DNA from 3 places in the Marvinbryantia formatexigens DSM 14469 genome. Region 2 is predicted to be linked to each of the others. Evidence: riboswitches for the same ligand, from Rfam matches in the RefSeq annotation. Region 2 holds a riboswitch; each other region holds the start of a gene.
What was found. Region 2 has a riboswitch for cobalamin ahead of NQ534_RS10970 (DUF2284 domain-containing protein). Riboswitches for the same ligand answer to the same signal wherever they lie in the genome.
Positions count from the first base shown of each region.

Region 1: another riboswitch for cobalamin. It lies ahead of NQ534_RS19375 (complex I 24 kDa subunit family protein); the one in region 2 lies ahead of NQ534_RS10970 (DUF2284 domain-containing protein).
Region 3: another riboswitch for cobalamin. It lies ahead of NQ534_RS08650 (ABC transporter substrate-binding protein); the one in region 2 lies ahead of NQ534_RS10970 (DUF2284 domain-containing protein).

Region 1 covers NZ_CP102268.1:4,141,290-4,146,066, reverse strand. The annotation lists gene NQ534_RS19385 ([FeFe] hydrogenase, group A) at 1-588, opposite strand, end outside; gene NQ534_RS19380 (NADH-ubiquinone oxidoreductase-F iron-sulfur binding region domain-containing protein) at 601-2,481, opposite strand; gene NQ534_RS19375 (complex I 24 kDa subunit family protein) at 2,474-2,956, opposite strand; cobalamin riboswitch at 3,365-3,559, opposite strand; gene NQ534_RS19370 (hypothetical protein) at 3,667-4,206, opposite strand; gene NQ534_RS19365 (sensor histidine kinase) at 4,203-4,777, opposite strand, start outside.
Region 2 covers NZ_CP102268.1:2,305,384-2,310,160, forward strand. The annotation lists gene NQ534_RS10960 (DUF6788 family protein) at 1-419, shown strand, start outside; gene NQ534_RS10965 (cation diffusion facilitator family transporter) at 476-1,384, opposite strand; NiCo riboswitch at 1,492-1,577, opposite strand; cobalamin riboswitch at 1,779-1,967, shown strand; gene NQ534_RS10970 (DUF2284 domain-containing protein) at 2,378-2,929, shown strand; gene NQ534_RS10975 (1-propanol dehydrogenase PduQ) at 2,996-4,132, shown strand; gene eutS (ethanolamine utilization microcompartment protein EutS) at 4,149-4,499, shown strand; gene NQ534_RS10985 (EutP/PduV family microcompartment system protein) at 4,578-4,777, shown strand, end outside.
Region 3 covers NZ_CP102268.1:1,785,354-1,790,130, reverse strand. The annotation lists gene NQ534_RS08660 (ABC transporter permease) at 1-195, opposite strand, end outside; gene NQ534_RS08655 (ABC transporter permease) at 192-1,142, opposite strand; gene NQ534_RS08650 (ABC transporter substrate-binding protein) at 1,218-2,789, opposite strand; cobalamin riboswitch at 2,913-3,073, opposite strand; gene NQ534_RS08645 (hypothetical protein) at 3,350-4,777, shown strand, end outside.

The DNA.
Region 1 (4,777 bases), 1.8 Mb from region 2:
GATGCGGCACTGCCCGCAGTTTACGCAGTCCGTCGTCGCGATTTCCCGGTCAAATGCCGGCATCACCATCGCGTCGGAGCCGCGGTGCGCAAAGCCGAGCGCGCCGATGCCCTGCAGCTCCTCACAGACGCGAACGCAGTTTCCGCAGAGAATACATTTGTTCGGGTCTCTCACGATCGACGGCGAGCTGAAATCCAGCGGCCGTCTTTCCTTATAGTTCTCAAAACGCACTTCCATCACGCCGAAGCGCTTTGCCAGCGTCTGCAGGTTGCAGTCCCCGCTCTTCTCACAGGTGAGACAGTCGCGGCAGTGCGCGGCGAGCAGAAGCTCGATAATCAGCTTGCGGTATTTCCGCAGCTTTCCGGTGTTGGTAAAAATGACCATGCCGTCTCTCGGTTCCTCCGAGCAGGAGGCAAAGGTTTTCCCGCGGTCATCCTCCACCGTGCACAGACGACAGGCGCCGAAGGTGGAAAGCTCGGAATGATAGCAGAGTGTCGGAATGTCGATGCCGGCATTGCGGATAACGGACAGGACATTCTTTTCATCGGTAAATGTTACTTTTCTACCGTCTATTGTCATGGTTCCCATATTCGTTCCTCCCTATGCTTCAACATAAATGGCATCAAATGCACAGTTGTCCTTACAAGCTGAACACTTAATACAGATATTTGGATCAATATGATAGCATTCCCTGCGGACGCCGGTGATCGCTCCGACCGGACAGTTTTTCGCGCATTTTCCGCAGCCCTTGCAATATTCCGGGTTGATGACAAACCGGCGCATCGCCTGGCAGACCTTCGCCCGGCATTTTTTATCCACGATATGCTCCTCATATTCCTTCCGGAAGGTACGTAAGGTACTGAGCACCGGAAGCGGCGCGCTCTTTCCAAGACCGCACAGCGCCATGTCCTTTACCATACCGGCAAGCTCCTCCAGACGGTCCAGATCCTCTAATTCGCCCTTCCCCGCCACGATTTTTTCCAGGATTTCCAGCATACGCTTGGTACCCTCGCGGCACGGCACGCATTTTCCGCAGGATTCCCGCTGCGTAAAGCTCATGAAGAATCTCGCCACCTCGACCATACAGGTGTGGTCGTCCATAACAACCAGACCGCCGCTGCCGACGATCGCGCCGTATTTTTTGATGGATTCAAAGTCGAGCGGCACATCCAGATGCTGCTCCGTCAGACAGCCGCCGGACGGTCCGCCGATCTGCACTGCCTTAAAGGTGCCGCCGTCCTTCATACCGCCGCCGATATCAAAGATAATCTGGCGCAGCGTCGTGCCCATCGGCACCTCGATCAGACCGGTATTCTGGATGGAGCCCGTCAGGGAGAAGGTCTTTGTCCCCGGCGTGCCCTCCGTTCCGATACTGCGGTACCAGTCTGCACCCTCCAGTACGATCTTCGGGACATTTGCATAAGTTTCCACGTTATTTAATACCGTCGGCTTCGCCCAGAGCCCTTTTTCCACGGTACGCGGCGGCTTGACACGCGGCATTCCGCGATTTCCCTCTATGGAAGCCGTCAGCGCGCTGCCCTCGCCGCACACAAAGGCGCCGGCGCCCCGGTTAATATGCATGTGGAAGGAAAAGTCTGTGCCAAGGATATTATCGCCAAGCATATGCCTTGCCTCCAGCTCCGCGATCGCGTGCTTCAGCCGCGCGACTGACATCGGATATTCCGCGCGCACATAGATATAACCATTTTCCGAGCCGACCGCATAGCCTGCGATCATCATGCCCTCGATCAGCTTGTACGGGTCTCCCTCCATGACGGAGCCGTCCATGAAAGCGCCGGGATCCCCCTCGTCGCCGTTGCACACCACGTAACGCTCTTTTTCCGCCTGGCGCGCAACCTGCTTCCATTTTCTTCCGGTCGGGAAGCCGCCGCCCCCGCGCCCGCGCAGCCCGGATTTGTCGACCACGTCGACCACTTCGTCCGGCGTCATCTCAAACAGTGCCTTCTGGAACGCCGAAAAGCCGCCGCCCGCCAGATATTCATCGAAAGATTCCGCGTCAAATTTGCCGCAGTTTTCCAGAACGATGCGCGTCTGCTTTGCAATAAACGGAATTTCGTCCGGGCTTCTGTAGGAAATGCCGCCCTGCTTATACAGCAGGCTCTCTATTACGTCATCTCCCTTTACCGATCGCTCAAAAATCTCCCGGCAGTCCGAAAGCTGCACCTTCGTGTACTGCACTACCTGGTCGCCCTTCTGGATGCGCACCAGCGGGCCGAGCTCGCAGACGCCCTGGCAGCCGGTCTTTTTGATGCCGACATGCTCACCCTGTCCGTGCGGGGCGAAATCAATCCGGATACCCGGCTCGTCCTTTGCAATTTTCAGAAATTCCTCATATATTTTCTGGGAACCGGTCGCGATGCAGCCGGTGCCGGAACAGACGAGAATCCGGCAGTCATAAGAGGCAAGCTCCTGTTTTGCGGCTTCGCCCGCCTGAATCAAAGCTTCTCTGTTTTCAATCATGCTGGTCACCTCTCAATTCCCGTATTAAATCGATTGCTTTTTCCGGTGTCATTTTCGGATGCACGTCCTCATTTACCATCACAGTCGGGGCAAGCCCGCATGCGCCGAGACAGGAAACCGTCTCCACGGTAAACAGCATATCGTCGGTTGTATGCTTTTTGGCGCTCAGTCCCAGCTCCTTCTGGAAAGCCTCCAGGATCGGCGCCGATTTGCGCACATGGCACGCCGTTCCGTCGCATACCTTAATGATGTATTTCCCTTTTGGCTCAAAAGAAAAGTTTTCATAAAAGGTTGCGACGCTGAACGCCTTCGCTTCCGTGATGCCGATCTGCCCCGCCACATAAGTGAGCAGCTCTCCCGGCAGATAACGGTACACCCCCTGGATATCCTGCATAATCGGAATCAGGGAAGCTGGTTTTTTACCATAGAACGCGATGATTTCATCCGCTTTCTGATAAAAAGTCTGGTCTAGCATCTTTTGTCCTCCTTTGTTGTTATAGAAAACCTGCACAATATGTTTTTCTTCATCATATCATTTTATGTTCAAAATTACAATAAATGATATATATTTAACGGCATGGACATTTTATTAACAAAGAGGCGACGCTCTTTCGCCTGCCAGTCCTTCTGTGATGCGGCTTTTATGCGCAGGCATTTTTGTTTTTTCTGAAACGAAAAAAATCCCGGCAGGTAAGCCCTGCCGGGAACCCATTCCGTATTCTGCAGAAATGTCAGCTATTCTGCATCGGACGGTATGAAGGAGGTATTATGTTGTGTATTCTCCTTGCTCTGAGATTTCCAAAAAATCAAGTAACTGTTCACCCATACAGTCACATTCACAAACCGCGAAGCGGCTTGGTTGGATGCTGCGCTATAACCAGGAGCACATCTCATATATCAAGCAGGTTTCCTGACTTACAGGTCTGCGCTCGCTCCGCCTTCTCGCGTCATGGGTGACGCAATGACATATTGGAGTCCGCTCTCTGAACACAGTGACCGGTTCGCTTGGGATTCTCACCCAATTCCCTCTTCAAAACAGTATGTATGACTGCTCTGCACTTGATACAGCAATTATCAATTACACAACTATAGTATAGTGCGCCTGTGTATGTTTGTCAATCACTTTTTCTGCTCTCATCCAGCATACGGTTACTTCCAGGTTACTGAAAACGGAGTGAATAGTAACTACTGCCAGTTTTTCCACTCTTCCGGAATTTCATTAATATCGAATTCATAATCAAACAAAATAGAGCCTGCATCTGTGGTTCCAATCTGCGCGCCATGAATAGTTCCGTCCGTGTCCTTAAACAGCCATGTCCCGGACGGGGAGAGATACGACTGTTTTCTGCCCGGATACGTATAGTTTATCCACTCTTGCGGCGCCGCCGCCAGTGAATCTTCAATATCATAGTCATACACCGGCGTTCCGCCTTCTCCCAGATTAAGCTGAGGACCGTGGATTGTTCCATCCTCATCCCGGAATAGCGGCTTGCGACTGACCGTCTCTGCAACCCGCTGCGAATACTCTGTCTGCTCTGAGTACTCTGTCTGCTGCAAATGCTCAGTCTGCACAGATACGTATTTTTCTGATGCGACAGCTTCTGTCTCCTTCTCTATCTTCGCCTCACCATTCAGATTAAATACAAAAGTTCCGTCCTGCAGATCACAGCCGCCGCTTATAAACATCATTCCCATTATCAATCCCGTTGCCATTATTCTTTTCATAATCTACGCTTCCCCCCTGTTTTTTTACATGTCACGCGAAATCCATCCGGTGTCTTTTCAGCAGTAATCCGTACAGCATGCAAATTTAAAATTTTTCTGGCAAGATACAAACCAATTCCGAGATGCTTTTCTGCAGATGCAGTGCGCTTTCCCCGATAAAAAATATCAAAAGCACGCTGTACATCCTCCTCCTGTACGGACGCACAGGTATTTTCTATCCGGCATCCCTGTGCATCCGTGACGATCTTAATGATACCGCCCCTGTCGCAATAGCTGACGGCATTGTCAATCAGATTGGCAAATGCCTTCTCCAGATATTTGTTATCGCCTTCCAGTTCAAACACTTCCTGCATGGAAAATTGCAGAGATACCCCTTTTTCTTCTATCAGCGGTCCGAATTTTCCCAGTTGTTTCCGCAGAAGATTGTTCACGGAAATCATTTCTTTCTGCAGCACCAGATGCTGTGATTCCAATCTTGCAGCTCCGATAATGTCTGCAACCATACTGTCCATTACCTCCGTCTGTCCGATAATCTGCTGCAAATAATAGTCTTTTTTCTCTGCCACGGTAT
Region 2 (4,777 bases):
GTGATTATTATATTCTCTGCCATATTGCAAAGCTTGTAAATGAAGGCTTTTTTTTGAATGGAGGAAGAATCCGCGGAATTCCGGTAACGATTGGGGGATGTTCATATATACCGCCTGTTCCGATAGAGTCTGTTGTGAAAGAGCGTATTAAAGAAATACTGGCATCCGGTCAGAGCGATATTGATAAGGCGATTGCATTGTGTATGTATTCCATGAAAACACAGATTTTTATAGATGGGAATAAAAGAGCATCTGTGATATACGCCAATCATTATCTGATTGCTCACGGGCAGGGCTTTCTGGTCATTCCGGAGAAGGAAGTGCCGGAGTTTAAAAAGCTGCTGGTTGCTTATTATGAGGGGGAGGATATCTCTGTTATCAGCCGGTTTCTGAAAGAAAAGTGCTGGAAAACATTTTGAATTTAAAAGCAGCAGGAGAGAATATGAACGGGCGGCATGAATGCCGCCCATAATTTTTACTCCGGCATTGCTGACGGATTTACATGTACCATAATGTGCTTGATTTTCGGAAAATTCTGTTCGATATCGTCGTGCACCGCCTCGGCTATTTTGTGCGCCTTCCAGAGCGGATAGGAGCCGTCCACGAGAATTTCAATATCCACGTATATCTTATTGCCGAAAATACGTGTCTGCAGCAAATCCAGTCCCAGCACATTCGGATTTCTCATTACGCAGTCGTGAATCTGCTTTTCTGTCTCATCGTCGCAGGAATGGTCGACCATTTTATCAATCGCGTCTTTGAAAATATCGCAGGCGGCTTTGATGATAAATACAAAGATTACAAGACTGGCGACAGGGTCCATGATGGGGAAGCCAAGTCTTGCCCCGGCGATACCGATGAGCGCTCCGACTGAAGAAAAAGCGTCGGAACGATGATGCCAGGCGTCCGCCATCAGGGCGCTGGAATCAATTTTTTTTGCGTAAAACCGGGTATACCAGAACATCACTTCTTTTACCGCAATGGAAACAACGGCGGCAATCAGCGCCAGAAGACCGGGCGCCTCCAGATTGCTGTAATCACCGCGCAGGATGTCCTGCAGCGCGTTGACACCAATGCCAAGTCCGGTAACGAACAGCACCATAGCAAGAATAATGGCGGCGACGCACTCCATCCGTTCGTGTCCGTAGGGATGCTCCTTGTCGGATTCCTTTGACGCAAGCTTTATGCCGATGATGACAATGACTGTGCTGAATACGTCGGATGCGGAATGAACGGCGTCGCTTATCATAGCGCTGGAATGCGCAAAAATTCCGGCAAACAGCTTAAAAACCGAAAGCAGCGCATTTCCGGCAATCGTCACGGCGGACACCTTGTTGGCAGTTCTCTGAAACTCATTTTCCTGTGTTATTTGATTTTTCTCCATATCAGTTACCTCCTGAAATAAGATAGCTCTATGGCACTAAATATATGTGGGAGTTTTAAAGAATTGCTTCTGAATACAAAAACACCCACGAATCAGTAGTTAGCAACAACTGTCCCGTGGATGAACATTTCCACTGTCACGCATGTGACCCGACTCCATAACGGACTGTTACGGTCTGCTCAGTTTGTACTGTAGATTTATATGCAGTGCAAAGAGTTATGATAGAATAGCATACATATATGCGATTGTCAATATATTTATGGAATTTTTATACTTTCTTAACAGAATGTACTATTATTAATAAATTAATGAAAATTATGATTCTGATTTTGGTAATTTTGCATAAATGCGGTTGACATTGACGAAGTAAAATAATATAATTGCAGCATAAGTAGATAGTTCCAGGTATACAGGTGCCTGCCACAGAAGGCAGGTGAAAAGGGAAACGGGTGAGAATCCCGTACAAAGCCGTTGCTGTATTGGCGTAGTGACTGCAAAAAATATCATTGAGGCAAAAACTTGAGAAGATAAGCAGTCATGAGGATGCCTGAGTCAGAAGACCTGCCTGTATATAACACACGTGACAGCTCCCCGGACCTGGGAGTGTGTATGACCTGTATGCTTCGCAGACAGCGGAGTGAGCATGCTCTGCGTGCTCAGCTGCTTGCGGCGTATGCATGATTTGTATGCTTCGCAGATTGCGGAGTGTGCTTAATTTGTATGTGTGCTCACGAGCATGTTTACTTATGCGAGTAATTCATCACCTCTTTCGCACGGTGCGCACATGTCAGAACCTGCCAGTTCTTTATCTGAGAGCGGCCGTGGAGAGAAATCTGACATGACGAGTGGATTGCCAGAGGAAGTACCTGATTGTGACACAGTCGGGTACTTTTTTGTTTTTATCCGCGGGAACGCGCACGCAGATGCAGAAGAAATATACCGCTTATGCAGGAAACTCTGCAGAGCGGGGCTCTTTCAGGAAGGAGGATTTTTATGTATCGGACGCAGATTTGCGTAAAGACGCTGAAGGTTACGGAATGGATCGCAGAATACTGTCAGCCGGAAACCTTCGTTCCTCTCTGCAGGGAGTGTCCGGAATATCAGAAAAACTGGTCCTGTCCGCCCGGAGTGCCTCCGGTGAAAGAGATTGCGGGAAAGTACCGGTATGTACAGGCGATAGGCCTGAAGGTGATTTATGAGGAACGGGTCAGAAAAGAGGCGCTGACCGCACCTGGGCGTGCGGAGGAGCTGCGTGAGCAGAGCTACGGCGCAGCAAAAAAGAAAATGCTGCAGGCGCTTCTGGCGCTGGAGAAGGTGATTACGCCTTCGCAGACGATTATGGCGGGCTGCTGCGTACTTTGCGGACGCTGTGCCAGAATCGACGGGAAGCCGTGCAGACATCCGGAGGAGATGCGCTATTCCTTTTCCGGGCTGGGGTTTGATCTGGGCAGGATTTCCGGAGAGCTTCTGGAGATGCCGCTTCTGTGGCAGAAGGAGGGACTTCCGGAATATAACGTGGCAATAGCCGCCTTCCTGCATAACTAAGCTATTTTTCATTCCGGCTTATTGACGGATGTGAAGATAGAAAAAAATACAAAGAAAGGAGCAGTTATGGAACAATTTGGAGTCAGAACCAGGATTGTTATGGGCGACGGTCTGGACGCCATGATTGGCAGAATGAAGCGCGTATTCGTCGTAACGGACAGCTTTATGGCAAGCAGCGGCAAGGCGGATTATGTGACAGCCAGACTGGACAAAGCCAGGGTGGAGTACACCGTTTTTTCTGATATTTCCGGAGAACCGGATATCGGGATGGTGACGGCGGGTACCAGCCGGATGCTGGAGTTTGAACCGGATACCGTAATCTGCATGGGCGGAGGCGCAGCCATCGATGCCGCAAAGGCAATCGTATTTGTGGCGCGCAAGGCCGGGGACAGCAAGGCTGTGGAATTTATCGCGATTCCCACGACCAGCGGCACCGGCTCCGAGGTAAGCCGTTTTGCGGTGATTACGGATAAAGACAAGGGCGTCAAGTATCCGCTGGTGGATGACAGTCTTCTTCCCGATGTGGCGCTGCTGGATGCCCGGCTGGTGGAGAGTGCGCCGCCCTCTGTGACGGCGGATACCGGAATCGATGTGTTTACACACGCTGTGGAGGCTTTCGTATCCACAGGAAGAAATGATTTCACGGACGCCTGCGCGGAGAAAGCAATCAAGCTGGTAAACCACTATCTGATGACCGCCTATAAGAATCCGGGAGATTTAAAGGCGCGCCAGGGAATGCACAATGCGTCCTGTCTGGCGGGCATTGCGTTTTCCAACGCAGGACTGGGACTGAATCACGGCATGGCTCACGCGATGGGGGCGCGTTTTCATATTCCCCACGGCAGAGCCAACGGTATTCTGCTTCCCTACGTTATGAGCTTCAATGCGGGCTGCGCCGCGGAAAAGCTGACGCCGACGGCGAAACGGTACGCGCAGATTTCGCGGCTGCTTCGTCTTGATACAAGCAATGTGCGCCAGAGCGCGCTGAATATGATACGCACCGCGCGCAGCTTCATTAAACGGATGAACATGCCGTCTACCATTGAAGCGGCGGGCGTGACAAAGGAGCAGTTTGAGGCCGAGCTGGACGCTATGGCGGCGGCAGCCCTGGCAGACAGCTGTACGGCGTCAAATCCGCAGCCGGTGACGCTGGAGGATATCAAAGCAGTTTACCGGAAAGCCTTTACCGGAAAGCTCCCTTAAAGAAAGGCGGTACAGTATGTCAGAACTACAGGGTAAAGAGCGTATTATACAGGAATTTGTGCCTGGCAAGCAGGTGACGCTGGCGCATGTGATCGCCAATCCGGATAAGGGACTGTATGCAAAGCTTGGACTGATAGACGCGGAGGGAGCCATCGGCATTATGACGATTACACCCAGCGAGGCAGCCATGATTGCGGCGGATGTGGCGACAAAGTCCGCCGATGTAAAAATCGGTTTTGTGGACCGTTTTAACGGCTCTCTGGTGATAACCGGGGATGTGGCGGCGGTGGAGGTGGCGCTGCGGGACGTGATGGATGTCCTCTGCGGCATGATGGGCTTTGCACAGACTACCGTTACCAAGACCTGACGCGGGAGAAAAACCGGCCGGCGCGGTGGATAAAAAGACCGGCAGCCGGGGCAGAAAAAGAACAGGAAACAGACAGAAATGACAGAAGAAATGAAGAAAACAGAGGAGCTGGACCGGAAAAAAAGGGTCATCCTGATTGGACGGTCGACCGCAGGAAAAACAACGCTCTGCCAGAAAATCAATAACGAGGAGCTGAGGTATCACAAAACCCAGACGGTGCAGATTATCAATAAAAATATGATTGATACGCCGGGAGAGTACCTGGAGCGGACCAGCTA
Region 3 (4,777 bases), 520 kb from region 2:
CCCGCCATACAGAACGCGGCTTAAAATGTCGCGGCCGATGCTGTCTGTTCCAAGAGGATGCTCGCGGGAAATTCCCTGCATGGCGGCGGATAAATCAGATTCCAGCGGGTCATAGGGAGCAATCACAGGGGCAAAGATACTGCAAAATAAAATAATCGCCAATATGCCTATTGCAAGTTTTGTTTTCAGCTTCATCCAACTTCCTCCCCAGCACGGATTTTCGGATTAATTGCAATATAGATTAAATCAATTAATATGGTCATCAGCACATAAACGCTTCCGGAAAACAGGACATACGCCTGGACAACATAATAATCCTTGGACTGTACTGCCGAAATAGCATAGCTTCCGATACCGGGCAGCGCGAAAATGGTTTCAACGATGGATGCTCCGCCCAGAATGCCTGCCATATGATTTCCCAGATACGTTATTACCGGAATTAGGGCATTGACAAAGGCGTGACGAAAAACTGTCTGCCGGTGCTTTAAGCCCTTTGCATCAGCCACCAGCACGTATTGCCGCCCGATTTCATCCAGAATTGCACTCCTGGTCAGCCGTGCGCACACTCCGATGCTGGGGAGCGCCAGCGTTACAGAAGGGAGAATGTAGCCTGCCGGAGTCATAAGACCGCTGGTAGGCAGAATTTTTAATTCTTCCGCAAAAATATAAATCAGTACAATAGCGATCCAGAAGCCGGGAACGGATAATGCCACTGTGCAAATGCCGCCAAGAATATGGTCCAGAAGGCTGTCTTTAAACATTGCCATTAATATGCCGAAGCCAACGCCAAAGACGGTAATCAGCACCATAGCATACAGCGCCAGACGCATTGACAGAGGGATGCGCTTCTGGAGCTGCTCCAGAATACTTTTCTGCGTAAAAAAGGAACGTCCCAGATCACCTCTGGACAAATTTTTGACCCAGTTCAGATATTGGACCGGCAGAGGTTCATCAAGTCCCATCTTCTCTGCCATAGCGTCATATTGCTCCTGCGTGTAGGTGTCGTCTCCGGTTGGATTCAGTACCTGGTCTACCGGGTCGCCGGGGGATGAAACGCCCAGAGCAAACGCTACAATACTGATTCCTATCAGAACCGGAATCAGCATAAGGATTTTTTTGAAAAGATATTTGATCAGCGTCATCTTTTTTCCTCAAAAATATTAAGAAAGAGCGGGATGCCGTAAAGCGGCACCCCGCAGCTTTTTCATATGCGTGTATTATTCGGTCCAGGAAATGGTAGGAAGCCCGACGCCAAATGTTCTTCCGGCGTAATTTTCAATGGCAACGTTGTGAATATTTACGTTGACCTGGTAGCAGATTGGGCAAACTGCCATATCCTCGTAAAGAATGGTCTGAATCTGGTCGTAAATCTCGCCGCGCTCATCTACATCTGCGATGGTGGTGGCTTTTTCTACCAGCTCATCAATCTCCGGGTTGTAGTAGTTCAGACCATATTGTTTGTTGGAAGTACCATCGCTGGTAAAGTATGCTTTAAAGGTGGAAGCCGGGTCGGCATTGTTTAAACCGGATACGGTCAGAGCCATATCAAAATCTCCCTCAGCCTGACGCTCTTTGTAAATATTGGAATCCAGGATTTCAATTTCGATGTTCAGACCGATTTCCGCGTACACCTGCTTCATATATTCTGCAACGGCTTTACAGTTGTAATCAGAAGCCGTATTGGAACGGATGATCATGTTCATATCTACCGTCTGGTCACCAAGTACCTCGGCGGCAAGTTCTTTTGCTTTTTCCATATCATATTCGCCCTGGATATCCAGATGGAATACAGACTGATTGCTCAGATAGGAATATGCTGGTTCAAGAAGACCGCCGTAGAGAACCTCACAAATGGAATCTCTGTCTGTAGCAAGGCTGACGGCATTGCGTAGCCGGGAATCAGAAAGATATTCATTCTGGCAGTTGAAGGTGATGTACTCGACCATATGGCTGGGTGTAATATCCATTGCAAAGTTCGGGTCTGTATTGCACAGGTCCTGGGCAGCGTCCATTGTGATAGCGCCGTTATCAGCCAGTCCCATTACTTCGCCGGATTTCAGTGCGGAAATTCTGGTTTCTGCTTCGGGAATGCAGCGGATACGGAAGGTTTTTACATTTCCCGGCGTTCCGTAATAGTCGTCATTTCTTTCCAGAAGAACATATTCGTTTTCTTTGTGGTCGATGATTTTATAGGGACCGGTGCCGATAGCATAGTCGCTGATTACGCCGGTTTCCTCATCAAAGCAGTTCGGGCTGAACATGGGGCTGCCGTAATCGGACAGATTATATTCCAGCGTGGTAAGAGGCTCCGTAAATGTGCATTTGATTGTAAAATCATCTACCTTTTCCAGCGTATCCAGATTCGGGAAGGTCTTTTCAATGCTCAGAGACGTATAGGTGGAGGTAAGGTCCTTGCCCCAGCGGTCAATATTTGCCAGGCATACGTCTGCGTTAAACTGTACGCCGTCTGTAAAGTAGGCATCCTGACGCAGATGCAGAGTCCATTCGGTACAATCATCGTTGTGCTCCCAGGATTCTGCAAGCCAGGGCTCTATTACGCCGCCGTTGTTTACGGTCAGAGCTTCCCAGACGAAGGTTCCTTCCCAGCAGTAATAAGCGTCGCCGCTTCCCTGGATTGCGTCCCGGTAGGTAGCGATTACCACTTCATCTGTTTCGTTCTTTTCATTGATGGCGGCCGTGCTCTCCGCCATGACAGCTATGCTGCTTCCAGAAAGCATGGAAATGGACACAGCAACTGCCAGCAACGCTTTCGTGATTCTGTTTTTCATGTTTTTCCTCCTTGAAAATGTGTGCGAAATGCACGGCGAAGAATAAAAAGAGCGATAAACTTTCTTCCCATTAAAAAAGACACAGCTTTTTTTGCTGCTTGTTACGCTGCTTCCCCACCGAATCGCATTTCCTTAGAAAAGGCAGGTTTCCTGGCTTAGACCTTTCACTCCCGTCGCCTTCTCAGTTTCCCAATGGCATACTGACCGGAGCATAATCATCACAGTAGAGCGGGCTGCCGCAGCTTTTCACTTGCGTTCCCTACACCTTTTCCGTTTTTGTTAAATAGTTTACAGAAAGCTATAAATCTATTATATCGTAACATATTCTGGAAAGCTTGTAAACTTATTTTTCGGATGGCGGAATTGTTACTGATATATGAAAAAACATACATGAAAAACCCGGTGTTTCCTTTGACAAGCATGGTATGTTATGCTAGAATTATTACAACTATGTGAAATTTATCACTGGGGTGTTACAAAGAGGGGAAGAAAAGGTATTATTGCAGCTGCAGATTGTGCAGGCAATAATGGAGAAAACACAAAATAAGAGGTGTATGAAAGTGGACAAGTTTGAATACCAGGCAAAGCTTGAAGAGATTAATAAATTAGTAGAGAAGGAAAATTATGAGGGGGCTGCAAATATTGCAGATACGATAGAATGGAAGCGCGTGCGCAGTGTACGTACTCTGTGCATGATAAGTGAGATATATGAGGCGGTCGGCAGAGCGGAAGACAGCAAGGCAATTTTGTACCGCGCATACCGCCGTTCGCCGGGGAGCAGGCAGATTCTTTACCGTCTGACGGAAGCCTGTGTGCAGACGCAGGAGTTTGACGATGCAGTGGAATACTACACGGAGTATGTAAACCTCTCTCCGAATGATAACAGCAAATATATTCTGAAGTATGAGATTTATAAAGGACGCGGTTCTTCCCTGGAGGAGCAGATTTCTGTTCTGGAGGAGCTGAAGAGCAAGGAGTATACCGAGCAGTGGGCGTATGAGCTGGCGAAGCTGTACGACGAGGCAGGTATGATTGATAAATGTGTGGCGGAGTGTGACGACCTGGCGCTGTGGTTCCACAACGGAAAATATGTGGTGGCGGCGCTGGAGCTGAAAAAGAAGTATGTGCCGCTCACGCCGGAGCAGCAGACGGTTTATGACAATCCGAGCGAGATCGTGGACATGGAGACGAAGGAGCAGGTAGTGGAAAAGGCTGTTCCGACGCTGGATGAGGTTATCACGAAGGAGCTGCCGAAGTCAGAAAAGGACGCAATCGCAGACAGCATTATTATGGATACGGAAAGGCAGATTGCCGCCGCAGTGCAGGCGCCGTCCATGCCGGAGATTCCCGCAGAGCCGGAACAGCCCGCGCCGGAGCTTAAAATGCCGGAGCTGAGAATGCCGGTAAACGATATCAGCACCATTGATTTGCAGAGCGAGCTTGCCAACAGTATGCGTGAAATCCTGTCCGGTATCCGCCCGGCGTCCTCCACGGAGGAGCTGGAGAGCGCGCCGACACTGGTGCATGAGGCAGCTGCAGGTCTGCAGGAGCCGGAGCAGGAGGAAGAAATGCCGCAGAAGGTGAGCATTGACGATATTCTTACCGGCACGACGGAACCGTCGGGGGATGTCGCTGTACAGGCGGAGGCGCAGACAGCGCCGGTACAGACGCCGCAGATGGAAAACAGAGCGAAGGCGGATATGCCGCAGATGAGCGGGACGACGCCGGAACAGATGCCGCAGACGGGCGGGGCAGCGTCGCAGCAGAGTGCGCGTCCGGCAGAAAAGCCGTCAGTGCGGACAGTTGTGGAGACGGCAGGCGGACAGCAGAGTGCATCCGCAATGAACCAGAGCGCGCAGCCGGCGGCGAGACCGGTGGTGCGCACCGTTGTAGATACGACCGCGCAGGCGGAAAAGAAAACAGAAAAAGTCGACCCGATGACGGCGCCGACGATTGATATTTCAAGAAAAATCCGGCAGGAAATCGGC